One region of the Streptomyces sp. NPDC054863 genome, then DNA from elsewhere that is predicted to be linked to it. Evidence: riboswitches for the same ligand, from Rfam matches in the RefSeq annotation. Region 1 holds a riboswitch; each other region holds the start of a gene.

Region 1 (4,839 bases):
CGGCGTCATCCTCCGGCACGTCTTTGTCGGGACTTTTAATCCGTTGGTTGTCGGTTCGAGTCCGACATGGCCTACAGGACGAAGTGAGAGGCTCACGTCTCTGACCTGCGGAGGAGCGCCTCGATCGGTTTATGCCGGTCGGGGCGTTCCGTCGTTTCGGAGTGGGGTGCCCCGGACCGGGTCGTGGTGGCGCAGGGAGTCCTGGGCCTCGACGTAGCGGAGTACGAGGCGGGCGAACTGCGGGCGGTCGGATTCGGTCCAGTCGGACACCATGTGGCTGGCCACGGACGGGTCCACGCTCAGGAACTCGCCGATGGCGCCGACGGTGCCCTCGAAGGGCCCGGCAGGGTCGCAGGGCCCTCCGCCGTGGGCCTCTGCCGCCTTCTGCTCCGCCTCCAGGAGGACGTTGAGCACCAGGGTGCGGGAGAACGCGGGGGCGTTCAGGGGGTGGCGGGGCGGTGTGTGCGCGAGTGGTCGGAGGGGCCGCCCGGATGGCGTAAGGTGGTGTTTACCGACGCGGGGTGGAGCAGCTCGGTAGCTCGCTGGGCTCATAACCCAGAGGTCGCAGGTTCAAATCCTGTCCCCGCTACTGAAGAAGTAGTGAAGTCCTGAGGCCCGGAACTCGAAAGAGTTCCGGGCCTCAGGCGTTTGTCCGCGTATGTACGGAGTTGCGCCCGGGCCGTCCCCCACATGGCGGATGCCGATTCGCCGTACGGCGCGGCTCCGGCCAGCCTGGGTGGGGAGCGGTACCGTCCGCACCCGGTGCGGACCTGGGCAGGAGAACTGACGGTGGCGGGGTACGGACGCGGAAGCGACGGGGCCGGGACAGACACAGGGGCAGGGGCCAGGGAAGGGGTCCGGGCAGGGGCCAGGACCGGGTCCGGGAGCGGTTCCGGGGGCAGGCCGGGGAACGGGTCGGGGGCCGGGGACGGCGGGGGCGGCAAGAAGACGCGGCGGTTCGTGCGGATGCTGCCCGCGCTGATGATCGCGGGCGGGCTCTTCTTCGACGCGCTGACGCCGTCCGACTTCACGGGCTCGCCGCTGTTCGCAGCCGCTCCGCTGATCGCCGCACCGTTCTTCTCGCTGGTCACCACCGGGCTGACCGCGTGTGCCGCCGCGCTGGCCGTGGTGGGGCTGAGGATCGCCGACGACACCCTGAAGAGCGTGGTGGGCGTGACCGAGCTGGTGACCGTGCTGACGGTGTCCGTGCTCGCGATCCTGATCAACCGGGTCGTACGCAGGAGTGGCAGGCAGCTCGCGTCGGTACGGGTCATCGCCGAGGCGGCGCAGCGGGCCGTCGTGCCGATCCCGCCGGACCGGATCGGCGGTCTTGAGATCGCCGCGCGGTACGAGGCGGCGGAGGCGGACGCGTTCATCGGGGGCGACCTGTTTGCCGTGCAGGACACTCCGTACGGGGTGCGGCTCGTCGTGGGTGACGTACGGGGCAAGGGACTTGAGGCCGTCGAGGCGGTCGCGGTGGTGGTGGGTGCGTTCCGGGAGGCGGCCGAGACCGAGAGCTGCCTGGAGGGCGTCGCGCAGCGGCTGGAGCGGGCGCTGGCGCGCGAGGGCCGCCGGCGGGACGGGCTGGACGCGCTGGAGGGCTTCACGACTGCGGTGCTCGCCGAGATCCCGCGCGGCGAGGGCGTCGTACGACTGGTGAACCGGGGGCATCCCGAGCCGCTGCTGCTGTACGCGGACGGCGAGCTGGACGTGCTGGCGCCCGAGGAGTTCGCGCTGCCGCTGGGGATGGGGGACCTGGGGGACTGGCCCGACCGGGCGCGGGAGTTCGGGTACCCCGCGGGTTCGACGCTGGTGTTCTACACGGACGGTCTCTCCGAGGCGCGGGACGGCGCCGGGGTCTTCTACGACCCGGCGGTGCGGCTGCGGCGCTCGCTCTACCCCGGTCCCGAGGACGTGCTGGACGCGCTGACCAGTGACGTAAGGGTGCATACGGGCGGGAAGCAGACCGACGACATGGCGCTGCTCGCGGTGGGGCGGCCGGGGGTGGGGCAGCCGGAGCGGCGGCGGACCGTGGAGATCGTGAAGCGGCCGTGAGCGGGGCGGGTGCGGTGCGTGTGCGCGGCGGGAGCAGTGCGTGCGCGGGGTGTGTGCGGCCGGTCGGTCACGGGGTGTGTTCGAAGGGGAGCCCTCCGCATAACAATTGACGATCTATCAGTTGTGGAGGGTTTGCGGGGGTGGGGCGCATGTGCTTCGGGAGGCCGCTGCGTCGTCCTGATTCGCGGTCATATGTGCCCGTATGCCTTGGCCATGGCCCCCCGCACAGCGTTAACGATCACCTGGAACAGCTTGGAATTCCACTTGTGTGTCTATTAACGTTCGATAACGCAGTGCGGTCGTCCCAGTCGTCGTCAGAGACGGCGCCGTGCGCGTGCGCCGAATTCCGTGAGGAAACCGGGGAACCACCAATTGGGGTGAATCGGGCCGAACCTGGCCCGTAGGAGACCTTCCTGCTCCGAACCCGTCAGCTAACCCGGTAGGCGAGAAGGAAGGAAAGGAGCGCGCCCCCGTGGCGTCCAACAGGCCTGCCCCCGAAACACCGGCCCCCGCTTTTTCATACGTGGCGTACGGAGTCCCCAACGACACGGAGGGCCCGACGGGCGGCCGGACGGACGGCCGGGGCGACACGCTCGTCGGCCTCGCGCCCGAGATTCCGCAGCAGCGCCAGCAGTCTCAGCAGCCTCAGGGCGGCTTCCAGGGATTCGCGGAGTTCGACGGATCCTCAGGCAACTCCTTCGGGGGTTCCTCCGACAGCCTTTCCGACGCCCTCTCCGACGGCCGCCCCTCCGACGGCATCTACGGCAGCGCCTTCGGTGGCCCCGCCGCCTCGGCCGAGGAGTGGAACCCCACCGAGGAGTCCCTCGTTCCGGTGCGCGGCAAGCACCGCGTCGCCAAGCAGCGCGGCTCCCTGGCCCGTAGCTCCACGGTGCTGGGAGTCGGCGTCATCGCCGCCGTCGGCGCCGGCGGGATCGCCACCGCCCAGGAGAAGCCGGCCGTCTCGATCTCGCTGCCGGACCAGCTCTCCGACTCCCTCGCCTCGCTCGCGGACTCGCTGCCGGCCGCCGAGTCGCTGCCGGGCGTGGGCGCGCTGGTGTCGGGCTCCGACTCCGATGCGGGCTCCGACTCCGGTACGGGCGTGGTGGTCGCCTCCGTTCCGGCCGCCGCCTCCGCCACTCCCGCAGCCGCCGGGCAGCAGACCGGTGCGGGCGAGAGCCTGCGGGCGCGGATCCTCCACCAGGCCGAGCAGCAGCGCTCCGTCGCCGACGAGGCCGTCCGGGAGGCCGCGCGCGAGCAGGCCGTCAAGGACGCCGCCGCCGAGGCCAAGAAGCAGCGCGACGAGGCCGACGCCAAGGCGGAGAAGGTCGAGCAGGCGAAGCGCGAGGCAGAGGCCAAGGCGAAGGCGGCGGCCGAGGCGAAGGCAGCGGCCAAGGCGGAGGCCGAGCGGCTCGCCAAGCTGGCCGCCAGCTACTCGCTGCCCACCTCCTCGTACACCCTCACCGCGACCTACGGGCAGTCCGGCTCGATGTGGTCCTCCGGGCAGCACACCGGCCTCGACTTCGCCGCCCAGGCGGGCACACCGGTCAAGGCCGTGCACGGCGGGACCATAAAGTCCGCGGGCTGGTCCGGGTCGTACGGCTACCGGATCGTGCTGGAGCTGAACGACGGCACGGAGATCTGGTACTGCCACCTCTCCCAGATGAGTGTCCAGGTCGGCGGTGACGTGTCGACCGGGCAGGTCATCGGCAACGTGGGCGCCACCGGGAACGTGAGCGGCGCGCACCTGCACCTCGAAGTGCGCACCCCGGGCGGCGACGGCATCGACCCGGCGGCCTGGCTGCGGGACAAGGGCCTGACGGTCTGATCCGGCCGGGGTCCGTCCGACCCGGTCGGACCCCGACCGAACCGGTGCGATCCGCTCGGGCCCTGTCCGAACCGGAGTGATCCGCTCGGGCCCTGTCCGAACCGGAGTGATCCGGTCGGAATCGATGGCCGGTGCATGGAATGGTCGGGCGGGCCGGGTGGTTGAAGTCCTCATGACCTCCCACCTGCGCCCGCTGGGCTCTTCCGGCCTCGATGTCTTCCCGCTCGCCCTCGGCGGCAACGTCTTCGGCTGGACCGCCGACCGCGACCAGTCCTTCGCCGTCCTCGACGCGTACACCGCCGGCGGCGGCAACTTCGTCGACACCGCCGACGTCTACTCCGCCTGGGCCCCGGGCAACGAGGGCGGCGAGTCCGAGCGCGTCCTCGGCGAATGGCTGGCCGCCCGGGGCAACCGGGACGAGGTCGTCGTCGCCACGAAGGTCGGCGCCCACCCCTCGTACAAGGGGCTCTCCGCCACCACGATCAAGGCCGCCGCCGAGGAGTCGCTGCGCCGGCTGGGCACCGACTACATCGACCTCTACTACACGCACTACGACGACCCGTCCGTGCCCGTCGAGGAGTTCGTCGCCGCGCTCGACCAGCTGGTGCGGGACGGCAAGGTGCGGGCCGTGGCCGCCTCCAACATCTCCGCCGCCCGGCTGCGGGAGTCGCTGGACTTCGCCGAGCGCGAGGGCTTCGCGAAGTACACCGCGCTCCAGCCGCACTACAACCTCGTCTCCCGCGACACCTACGAGGGCGAGCTCCAGGACGTCGCGTCGCAGGCCGGTCTCGCGGCCGTGCCGTACTACGCGCTCGCGTCCGGTTTCCTGACCGGCAAGTACCGGGCGGACGGCGGCGCGGTACAGAGCGCACGCGCCGAGGGGGCGGCCAAGCACCTGGAGACCGAGCGGGGGCGCAAGGTCCTCGCCGCACTCGACGAGGTGGCCGCGGAGCACGGCG
Region 2 (4,839 bases), on a different contig from region 1:
CGGCGCCGGAGATCTTCTCCTGGATCTTCGCCTTCTGCTTCTTCAACTCGCCCTGCTGTTCGGCGAGTTCGGAGAATCTCTGGCCGGCACTGCCGCGCAGCCGGGCGATCTCGGCGACCTGCCGCTGCGCGCCCAGCACTTTGACGGCCTGCCGGTCGCTCGCCCGCCCGGCGATCGCGGCCCGCTCCAGGTACTGGTCGGGGTTCGAGGTCAGCGCGACCTGGAGCGCGGGCTCGATGCCCCCGGTGCGGTACTGGGACGCGGCCAGAGCGCCGAGCGAGCCGCGTGCGGAGTTGAGCTGCTCCGTCTTGCGTGCCGCCTCGTCCCGTAGCTGGCCGAGCGACTTCTTCGTCCGCTCGGCCTTCTCCTGCACGCCGTTGTACGCCTCGGTGGCGGCCTCTGCGTCGTGGTACAGCTTGTCGATCTTCGACTTGATCTGTGCCGGAGTGAGCGTCGGCTCCGCCTGCGCGGTGCCCTCCAGTGCGGTGGCGCCCGCGGCCCCTGCCAGTGCGAGGGTGACCGCGGTGGTACGGGCACTGCGAGCGGTGCTGAGTGAGCGCTGCTTGGGCTTCCGGTGCGCTGCCACGAGGGCGTTCACGTCCTTCCACTGGTCCGTCCGGCCGAGTGAGGGGGAGGGGAGTCGGCCGTCTGGGGAGGGACGCTAAACCTGGACGTCACGGCACAGCCTTCGAATGAGCGCTAATGGCAGGAAGAGGTCGAGTACTGGTCGCGGATGATCGACGACAGGGATGCGGAATCACCACTTCCGCGCCCTCTGCGACCGATGGGACGGAATGGCCCGCCCTGCCGCCGTCGCCCTGCTAACGCCTGGCTAGGCTCCGCCCCATGGACGTCACGATCAATGTCTTCGTAGGACTGCACATCATCGGCATCGCCTCGCTCCTCGGCGGCTTCCTGACCCAGATGAAGGCGATGGGCGCGGGCACCGCCCGTTTCACACCCCCGATGCTGCACGGTGCGCTGACCATGCTGGTGACCGGCATCGCCCTGGTCGGCATCCACCAGGCCCAGGACCACCCCCTCAACAACGTCAAGCTCGGCATCAAGCTGGCGATCCTGGTGGTGATCCTGGGCCTCGTCTACGTCAAGCGCGATGACGAGAAGGTGGAGAAGGCCCTGTTCGGCGCGGTCGGCGGGCTGACGGTCGTCAACATCTTCATCGCCGTCCTGTGGACCTGAGTTCCGGCGGGGCCGGTCAGGCCGACTGAGCTCCGGGGCGGGGCCGGTCAGGCCGACTGAGCTCCTGGGGCGGGGCCGGTCAGGCCGGCCGGATGCTCCCGTAGATCGGCATGTAGTAGATCGACTCCTCGCGCACCTTCGCGTTCGGCTTCGGCGCGTGGATCATCATTCCGTCGCCCTTGTAGATGCCGACGTGGCTGATGTCGTCGTAGAAGAACACCAGGTCACCCGGTTTGAGGTCCTTCGTCGCGACCCGTGTGCCGACCTTCACCTGGTCCCAGGTGGTCCGCGGCAGGTTCACCCCGGCGGCCCGCCAGGCGGCCTGGGTCAGTCCCGAGCAGTCGTACGAGGAGGGGCCGGTGGCGCCCCAGATGTACGGCTTGCCGATCTGCGCGCGGGCGAAGGCCAGCACCTTCGCGGCCTTGGTGGAGTACGAGCTTCCGGAGCCGGAGCCGGAGCCGGAGCCGCTACCGGAACCCGAACCGGAGCCGGACCCCGAGCCGCTGCCGGACCCCGCACCCGTACCCGGATCCCTGGCCGACCCGGATCCGGCCCCCTGCCCGGCCTCCTTCTCCTGCTCCCTCTCCCTCTCCTTCTCCCTCTCCCGCTCCTTCTCCCCGGCCGCCGCCTCCGCCTGCTGCCGCGCCAGCTCGTCCGCCTTGTGCCTGGCCGCCGCCTCGCGCTTGCGTTCCAGCTCCGCGAGCTCGGCCTTCTCCTCGGCGGTCAGCCGCGACAGCAGCCCGCGTGCCTGCCCGAGCTTGTCCTGCACGTCCTGCTTGGACTCCCGCAGCGAGGCCTGCGAGGTGGTCAGCCGCTCCAGGCCGCGGGTCGCCACGGCCCGGTGCTTCGCGGCGGACTGCTGCTGCGCGGTGTAGTCGGCGACCAGCTTCCTCTGCTGATCGGTGGCCCGCGCCATCAGCCGCCGCGAATCGAAGTACGACTGCGGGTCGTGCGCCAGCAGCAGCGCGGCCGTGGGACCGACCGATCCGCTGCGGTACTGGGTGGCGGCGAAGGTGCCGAGCGAGCGCCTGGCCTCGTTGAGCTTGTCGGTGCGCTGTGCGACGTCGTCGAGGAGCCCCTCGACCTTCTCCTTCTGCTGCCGGGTGGCTTCCTTGGCCCCGTTGTACTTCTGGGTCGCCGCCCCGGCCTGCCGGTAGAGGTCGTCGACCTTCTGCTGCACCTCTTCGACCGACGGCTTGGGAGCGGCGGGAGGGACAGGAGAGGCGGGTGCGGCCTGTGCGGACTGGGCGACCAGACCGACGGTGACCAGGGCGGCGGCGGTGACGCCGACCCCGGGAGCGGTGGAACGTATCAGCGACGTGGCGCGGGTACGCGGCTTGCGATGCGATGCCAAAGCAGGCATTCCTTCCGTGGACCGCCTACCGGGTTAGCTGTCGGGTTCGGGCGGACTGACGGAAGGTGCCCTACGGCCCAGGTCGTGGGGGTACGGGCCGATTCACCCCGGTGATGCGTGTGGGTCCCCGGTTCCGAACCACCGTGCGGGCGGCGCGAATTCGGCGTGAGGGGACCGTTCCGGCGCGGTTCGCCGAGGGGGGTACGGGCCGCTCGCGCAGCACCGTAGCCAATCCCCGTGACGGGTGGGAAGCCTGATGTTCGATATGCCCGATACGTTTTCGTGACCTTAGCAAGGGCGTGAGTACAGGGTCACGGGCTGTGGTGGCGGACGGTGATCACGGGCCGGGGTGGCGGAAACCGGGGCCTGCTGTCAGTGGGGCCGCCTAGACTCGGTAGGCGATGAGCAGCCTCTTTGACGACAGCTTCCTGGCCGACCTCCAGCACAAGGACGACGCGGCCCCGCCTCCCCCGGAGGACACCGACGACGGTGCCCCCGCGGAGGAGGTCCCGCATGACCTCTTCGGGGGTGCGTTCGACGGTCCGCCGCCGCCCCGCGACGGGTACTACCGGGACGGCGCCCCCCGCCCGGTGGTCGACCCGGCGGCCCTCCTCGACGGGCTGAACGACAACCAGCGCGCCGCCGTCGTGCACGCCGGATCGCCGCTGCTCATCGTGGCCGGAGCCGGTTCCGGCAAGACCCGCGTGCTCACCCACCGCATCGCGCACCTGCTGTCCGCCCGCGGGGTGCACCCCGGCCAGATCCTCGCGATCACCTTCACCAACAAGGCCGCGGGCGAGATGAAGGAGCGCGTCGAGGAGCTGGTGGGCCCGCGCGCCCACGCGATGTGGGTGTCCACCTTCCACAGCGCGTGCGTCCGCATCCTGCGCCGCGAGTCCAAGAAGCTCGGCTTCACGAGCTCCTTCTCGATCTACGACGCCGCCGACTCCAAGCGCCTGATGGCCCTGGTCTGCCGCGACCTCGACATCGACCCGAAGAAGTTCCCGCCGAAGTCCTTCAGTGCCAAGGTCTCCAACCTCAAGAACGAGCTGATAGACGAGGAAGCCTTCGCGGGCCAGGCCGCCGACGGCTTCGAGAAGACCCTCGCCCAGGCCTACGCGCTGTACCAGTCCCGCCTCCGCGAGGCGAACGCACTGGACTTCGACGACATCATCATGACCACGGTGCACCTGCTCCAGGCGTTCCCCGACGTCGCCGAGCACTACCGGATGCGCTTCAGGCACGTCATGGTCGACGAGTACCAGGACACCAACCACGCCCAGTACACGCTCGTACGGGAGCTGGTCGGACCGTCCGGCGAGGACCGCGCGCCCGGCGAGCTGTGCGTCGTCGGTGACGCCGACCAGTCGATCTACGCCTTCCGCGGCGCGACGATCCGCAACATCCTCCAGTTCGAGGAGGACTACCCGGACGCGAAGACGATCCTCCTGGAGCAGAACTACCGCTCCACCCAGACGATCCTCACCGCCGCCAACGCCGTCATCGAGCGCAACGAGAACCGCCGCGCGAAGAACCTCTGGACCGATGCCGGCGCCGGATCCCAGATCACCGGGTACGTCGCCGACACCGAGCACGACGAGGCCCAGTTCATCGCCGAGGAGATCGACCGCCTCACCGACGCGGGCGACGCCAAGGCCGGCGACGTCGCCGTCTTCTACCGTACGAACGCGCAGTCCCGTGTCTTCGAAGAGATCTTCATCCGGGTCGGCCTGCCGTACAAGGTCGTCGGCGGCGTCCGCTTCTACGAGCGCAAGGAGGTCCGGGACATCCTGGCCTACCTGCGCGTGCTGTCGAACCCCGAGGACACCGTCCCGCTGCGCCGCATCCTCAACGTGCCCAAGCGCGGCATCGGCGACCGCGCCGAAGCCATGATCGACGCGCTGTCGCTGCGCGAGCGGATCAGCTTCCCGCAGGCCCTGCGCCGCGTCGACGAGGCGTACGGAATGGCCGCCCGCTCGGCCAACGCCGTCAAGCGGTTCAACACGCTGATGGAGGAACTCCGTACGATCGTCGAGTCCGGAGCCGGACCGGCCACCGTCCTCGAAGCCGTACTGGAGCGGACCGGATACCTCGCCGAGCTGCAGGCTTCCACCGACCCGCAGGACGAGACCCGTGTCGAGAACCTTCAGGAACTCGCCGCCGTGGCCCTGGAGTTCGAGCAGGAGAACCAGGGGGGCGACGACGGCGAGGCCCCCGGCACGCTCTCCGACTTCCTGGAGAAGGTCGCACTCGTCGCCGACTCCGACCAGATCCCCGACGAGGAG
Region 3 (4,839 bases), on a different contig from region 1:
AGCGCAAGGAGTTCTTTGACCTGTTCCACATCGAGGTGCTCCTCGGTGTGAGGGAGGGGCCGCTCAAGCCCGGGACCAAGTGCGAAGTCAGCGAATGGCACTGGGAGACCGGAACGCTGGTCCCCCAGGACCCGACGGATGCCGAGTGGCAGGCCGTAGTCGACATGCTGCGTCCGCACCTGTCAAAGAAGCACTTCGCCGGCAAGTACGACATCCGTCAGCAGTTCTGCGGCATGCTGCACAGGCTTCGCCACGGCATGGGGTGGAGAGACATGCCCCTCACCTGGGGAGTCGTCGACCCCATTCGTACCCGTCAGTTGAAGTGGTGGCGGGCGGGGCTGTGGCCCGAAGTGATGAGCAGGCTGGAGGCGGGGACCCGGGGCACTCCCGCGTACCAGCGCCCCCGGCTGCCTGGACTCGCCGTGACCGTTCAGCTTCGTTCCGGCCCGGTCGCTCAGGGGCAGCGCGGGTAGGTGGGAGTGCAAGGGGGCGACGTCTGGTCCCACAGCGCCGCCACCGGCCGGACCGGTTCCAGAATGCGGACGCCCTCGATCTCAGCCGTCGGGACAACCAGCATCTTGGCTACGGTCACGGCATCCACTACTGCCTCGGTGCCCCCCTCGCCCGCCTCGAAGCGCAGACGGCTCTGGCGGCCCTGCTGACCCGCCTCCCTGACCTGCAACTCGCGGAAGATCCTGCCGATTTGAGGTGGCGTGGGGGCCTCATCATGCGCGGACTGCGCACCCTCCCGGTGGAGTTCGGGGAAGTCGTACGGACACCCGGAGCTGATGGTGCGTCAGCTATGTGACCTTCGCGTGATCTGCACTGCATCGACTTGTGACGGGTGTTCGACTGCGGCTACGTTCACGGGCGACCCGGCAGTTACGGCCAGAAGCCGGGTCACCGTCAGCTGAAAGGCAACCGCATGCGCTCCGGGAACGGTAAGCACCGCCGCCCGCGTCAGGCACCCGCTCTCATCGTCGCGGCAGGGGTGACCGGCTCCGCACTCGCGATTCCGCTCCTGGGCGCGACCAGTGCCAGTGCGGTCGAGGCGAACACCTGGGACCGCGTCGCCGAGTGCGAGAGCGGCGGCATGTGGAGTGCCGACCTGAGCAACGGCTACTACGGCGGCCTGCAGTTCTCGCAGGAGAAGTGGGAGCAGTACGGCGGCACCGCGTACGCCGCGCGCCCCGACCTCGCCAGCCGTGGACAGCAGATCAAGGTCGCCGAGAAGGTGTTCGCCGCCGAGGGCCCGCAGGCCTGGCCGAGCTGCGCCGTCGTCTCCGGGCTCGCCCCGGGTGGTGGCTCCGGTTCCGGTTCCGCTTCCGGCGGCGTCGACGCCGCCGACCCCGGTACGGACACCGGCGCTACGCCCAAGCCCCCGGCGGGCTCCGTGAAGCCGGACACCCCCGGCACGGAGCCCCAGCACGAGGGCACCCCGGACGCGGGTACGGAAAAGGGTGCGCCGACGGACCCCGCGACACCCACCCCTCCCGCGACGCCCACCACTCCGGCCACGCCCGCCACCCCCGGCGGCGAGCAGCCCGCCGAGCCGCTTCCCGGCTCCAGCATCGAGCCCAGCACCGGCCCGGACACTCCGGCCGCCCCGGACGCCGGGCAGCCGTTCCCCGGCACCACCACGCCCGGTGCGCAGACCCCCGGCGCCGAGTCCCCGGCCACACCCACCACGCCCGCCACACCGGGCACTCCCGACCCCGCGGCTGGCAGTCAGGGCAAGCACCGCGGCGAGCCCGCTCCCGAGAACTCCCTTCCCGGACAGGACGATTCGTCCGCCCCGGAGAAGGCCGACGGGCGCGAGGCGGGCGGTCATGCCTCCCGCGGCGGCGACAAGGGGGCGGACGGGACCGCACCCGAGCCGGGCAACTACACCGTGCGGCCCGGCGACAACCTCTGGCACATCGCCGACGAGGCGCACGTGCCCGGCGGCTGGCCCGCGCTCTACGAGGCCAACCGCAAGGCCGTGGGCGGCGATCCGGACCTCATCAAGCCAGGCCAGAGCCTCGACCTGAGCGAAAACTAGGCCCAGAACACGGGTACTTCAGGGTCTTATGTCCGGTTCTGCGCAAGTGAGACATGAGTCTCTCTGCCCCAACTGGCGCGTCCCTGCGGGAAGGTCCTGCCGTGCCCCCTCTGACCTGCGTAAACGGCCGTGCAGGGAGGGCAAGTAGGGGCCGAATGTCCCCGATGTGCCTCTTTGAACATCGGGGACACCTGTGATTACGGTCGTCCTCGCTCGCCACCGGTGAGCACCGGAGCCCGTCACGCCGAATCCTGCCGGCGGGCCCCGGGAGCAGTCGTCGCGTAAAGCGCCGTAGGCAGGAGCGGGGGACCCAAGGTAAGTGCCGGGACCGGACGTTGAGAGACGTGACGGGAACGGCTTGGGGTGAAGCCTTCGAGACGGAACGCAGCCGACACGGTGCGGACCCGACCGAGGGCCGGGCGAACTCACAGCCCGAACCCGACAGCTCACCTCGAAGGCGTCGGTGAGGGGATTTTCATGTCGCTGTTCAACGGCAAGGGCAAGCACCGTCGTCCGTCCAAGGCCACCCGGGTCGCCACCCTCGCGGGTGTCACCGGTGTCGCGGTCGCCGCTCCGCTGATGGGGGCCTCCACGGCCTCCGCCGCCTCCGTCGACACCTGGGACGCGGTCGCCCAGTGCGAGTCCGGCGGCAACTGGTCCATCAACACGGGCAACGGCTACTACGGCGGCCTGCAGTTCACCAACTCCTCCTGGGCCGCCGCCGGCGGCACCAAGTACGCGCCGCGCGCCGACCAGGCCTCCAAGGGCCAGCAGATCGCCGTGGCCGAGCAGCTCCTCAAGATCCAGGGCCCCGGCGCCTGGGCCTGCGCGGGCGCCGGCAACCTCAGTAACGACGGTGTCGACCCGGGCGTCAGCACCGGCTCGGGCGCACAGAAGTCCGCCCCGAAGAAGGAGCAGCGCTCCGAGGCCCCGGCCTCCCGCTCCGAGTCCCGCAAGGCCCCGAAGCAGGAGCAGCGCTCCGAGACCCGCTCGGTCCCCAAGGTCGAGTCGAAGGCCGGCGGCCCGATCAAGAAGGGTGACGGCGAGTACGAGGTCAAGTCCGGCGACACCCTCTCGAAGATCGCCGAGGCGAAGGGCGTCAAGGGCGGCTGGCAGCACATCATGGACCTGAATGAGGAAGTCGTCTCCGACGCCGACCTCATCTTCCCGGGTCAGCAGCTCCACCTGAGCTGACCCCGCGGGGACTTCGGCGGCCCACCCCCGCCCGGTCCCCGCCCCGTGGAGCGGACGGCCCACCCCCGTCCGCTCCGCACTCCTGGTCCCCGGCCGGGCGCGACTTCCCCCTGTACGCGCCGGGCCGGGGCCCTTTTGTGTCCGCGTCCCCTCATATGTGCAGGGCCCGTAGGCACGCTGAGTGAACGGATCCGTAACACATGGCGACGACCCTTATGTCCTTCGTCCCGTAATACAGGCATTCGGGCATCTTTTCGTCCCAGCGGGCGGTCGATCGGCTGGCTGTCGTCCGCGATCCGGTTAGGCTCATGTCGCAAGGCCGAAAGCGACCCTGCACCCTGCTTCCTCAGCGTCACATCCCATAAGGAGATGCTCGTGCCGTCCATCGACGTCGTCGTAGCCCGGGAAATCCTGGACTCCCGAGGCAATCCCACGGTCGAGGTCGAGGTCGGCCTCGACGACGGCAGCACCGGTCGTGCTGCTGTCCCGTCCGGCGCCTCCACCGGCGCCTTCGAAGCCATCGAGCTTCGCGACGGTGACCCCAACCGCTACATGGGCAAGGGTGTCGAGAAGGCAGTCCTCGCCGTCATCGAGCAGATCGGCCCGGAGCTCGTCGGCTACGACGCGACCGAGCAGCGCCTGATCGACCAGGCGATGTTCGACCTCGACGCCACCGAGAACAAGGGCTCCCTCGGCGCCAACGCCATCCTGGGCGTCTCCCTCGCGGTGGCCCACGCGGCCTCCGAGGCGAGCGACCTGCCGCTGTTCCGCTACCTCGGTGGCCCGAACGCGCACCTGCTGCCCGTCCCGATGATGAACATCCTCAACGGTGGGTCGCACGCCGACTCCAACGTCGACATCCAGGAGTTCATGATCGCCCCGATCGGCGCGGAGTCCTTCTCCGAGGCCCTTCGCTGGGGCGCCGAGGTCTACCACACCCTCAAGAAGGTGCTGAAGACCAAGGGCCTGTCCACCGGCCTGGGCGACGAGGGCGGCTTCGCCCCGAACCTGGAGTCCAACCGCGCCGCGCTCGACCTCATCGTCGAGGCCATCACGCAGGCCGGTTACATCCCCGGCGAGCAGATCGCGCTCGCGCTCGACGTCGCCGCCTCCGAGTTCTACAAGGACGGCAAGTACGAGTTCGAGGGCAAGTCCCGCTCGGCCGCCGAGATGACCGAGTACTACGAGGAGCTCGTCTCCGCGTACCCGATGGTCTCCATCGAGGACCCGCTGTACGAGGACGACTGGGCGGGCTGGGCGGTTCTCACCGGCAAGCTGGGCTCCAAGGTCCAGATCGTCGGCGACGACCTCTTCGTCACCAACCCGGAGCGCCTGGCCCGCGGCATCGAGGAGAACTCCGCGAACGCCCTGCTCGTCAAGGTCAACCAGATCGGCTCGCTCACCGAGACGCTGGACGCCGTCGAGCTGGCCCAGCGCAACGGCTTCAAGTGCATGATGAGCCACCGCAGCGGCGAGACCGAGGACGTCACCATCGCCGACCTCGCGGTCGCGGTGAACTGCGGCCAGATCAAGACCGGCGCCCCGGCCCGCTCGGACCGCGTCGCCAAGTACAACCAGCTGCTGCGCATCGAGGAGATCCTCGA

The links. Region 1 has a riboswitch for cyclic di-AMP ahead of ACWGIG_RS13145 (M23 family metallopeptidase). Riboswitches for the same ligand answer to the same signal wherever they lie in the genome.
Region 2: linked by a shared signal. The riboswitch ahead of ACWGIG_RS26340 (NlpC/P60 family protein) and the one ahead of ACWGIG_RS13145 (M23 family metallopeptidase) in region 1 are both predicted to bind cyclic di-AMP.
Region 3: linked by a shared signal. The riboswitch ahead of ACWGIG_RS08570 (transglycosylase family protein) and the one ahead of ACWGIG_RS13145 (M23 family metallopeptidase) in region 1 are both predicted to bind cyclic di-AMP.

The regions. Positions count from the first base shown of each region.
Region 1 is NZ_JBSGZD010000053.1:17,665-22,503, reverse strand. It holds gene ACWGIG_RS13160 (hypothetical protein) at 130-414, opposite strand; tRNA gene ACWGIG_RS13155 (tRNA-Met) at 516-589, shown strand; gene ACWGIG_RS13150 (PP2C family protein-serine/threonine phosphatase) at 961-2,055, shown strand; cyclic di-AMP (ydaO/yuaA leader) riboswitch at 2,383-2,516, shown strand; gene ACWGIG_RS13145 (M23 family metallopeptidase) at 2,813-3,880, shown strand; gene ACWGIG_RS13140 (aldo/keto reductase) at 4,053-4,839, shown strand, end outside.
Region 2 is NZ_JBSGZD010000181.1:652-5,490, reverse strand. It holds gene ACWGIG_RS26350 (NlpC/P60 family protein) at 1-586, opposite strand, end outside; gene ACWGIG_RS26345 (hypothetical protein) at 847-1,200, shown strand; gene ACWGIG_RS26340 (NlpC/P60 family protein) at 1,280-2,554, opposite strand; cyclic di-AMP (ydaO/yuaA leader) riboswitch at 2,562-2,730, opposite strand; gene pcrA (DNA helicase PcrA) at 2,956-4,839, shown strand, end outside.
Region 3 is NZ_JBSGZD010000029.1:6,941-11,779, reverse strand. It holds gene ACWGIG_RS08585 (recombinase family protein) at 1-473, shown strand, start outside; partial or broken gene ACWGIG_RS08580 (cytochrome P450) at 521-808, shown strand; gene ACWGIG_RS08575 (transglycosylase family protein) at 926-2,041, shown strand; cyclic di-AMP (ydaO/yuaA leader) riboswitch at 2,319-2,516, shown strand; gene ACWGIG_RS08570 (transglycosylase family protein) at 2,519-3,235, shown strand; gene eno (phosphopyruvate hydratase) at 3,605-4,839, shown strand, end outside.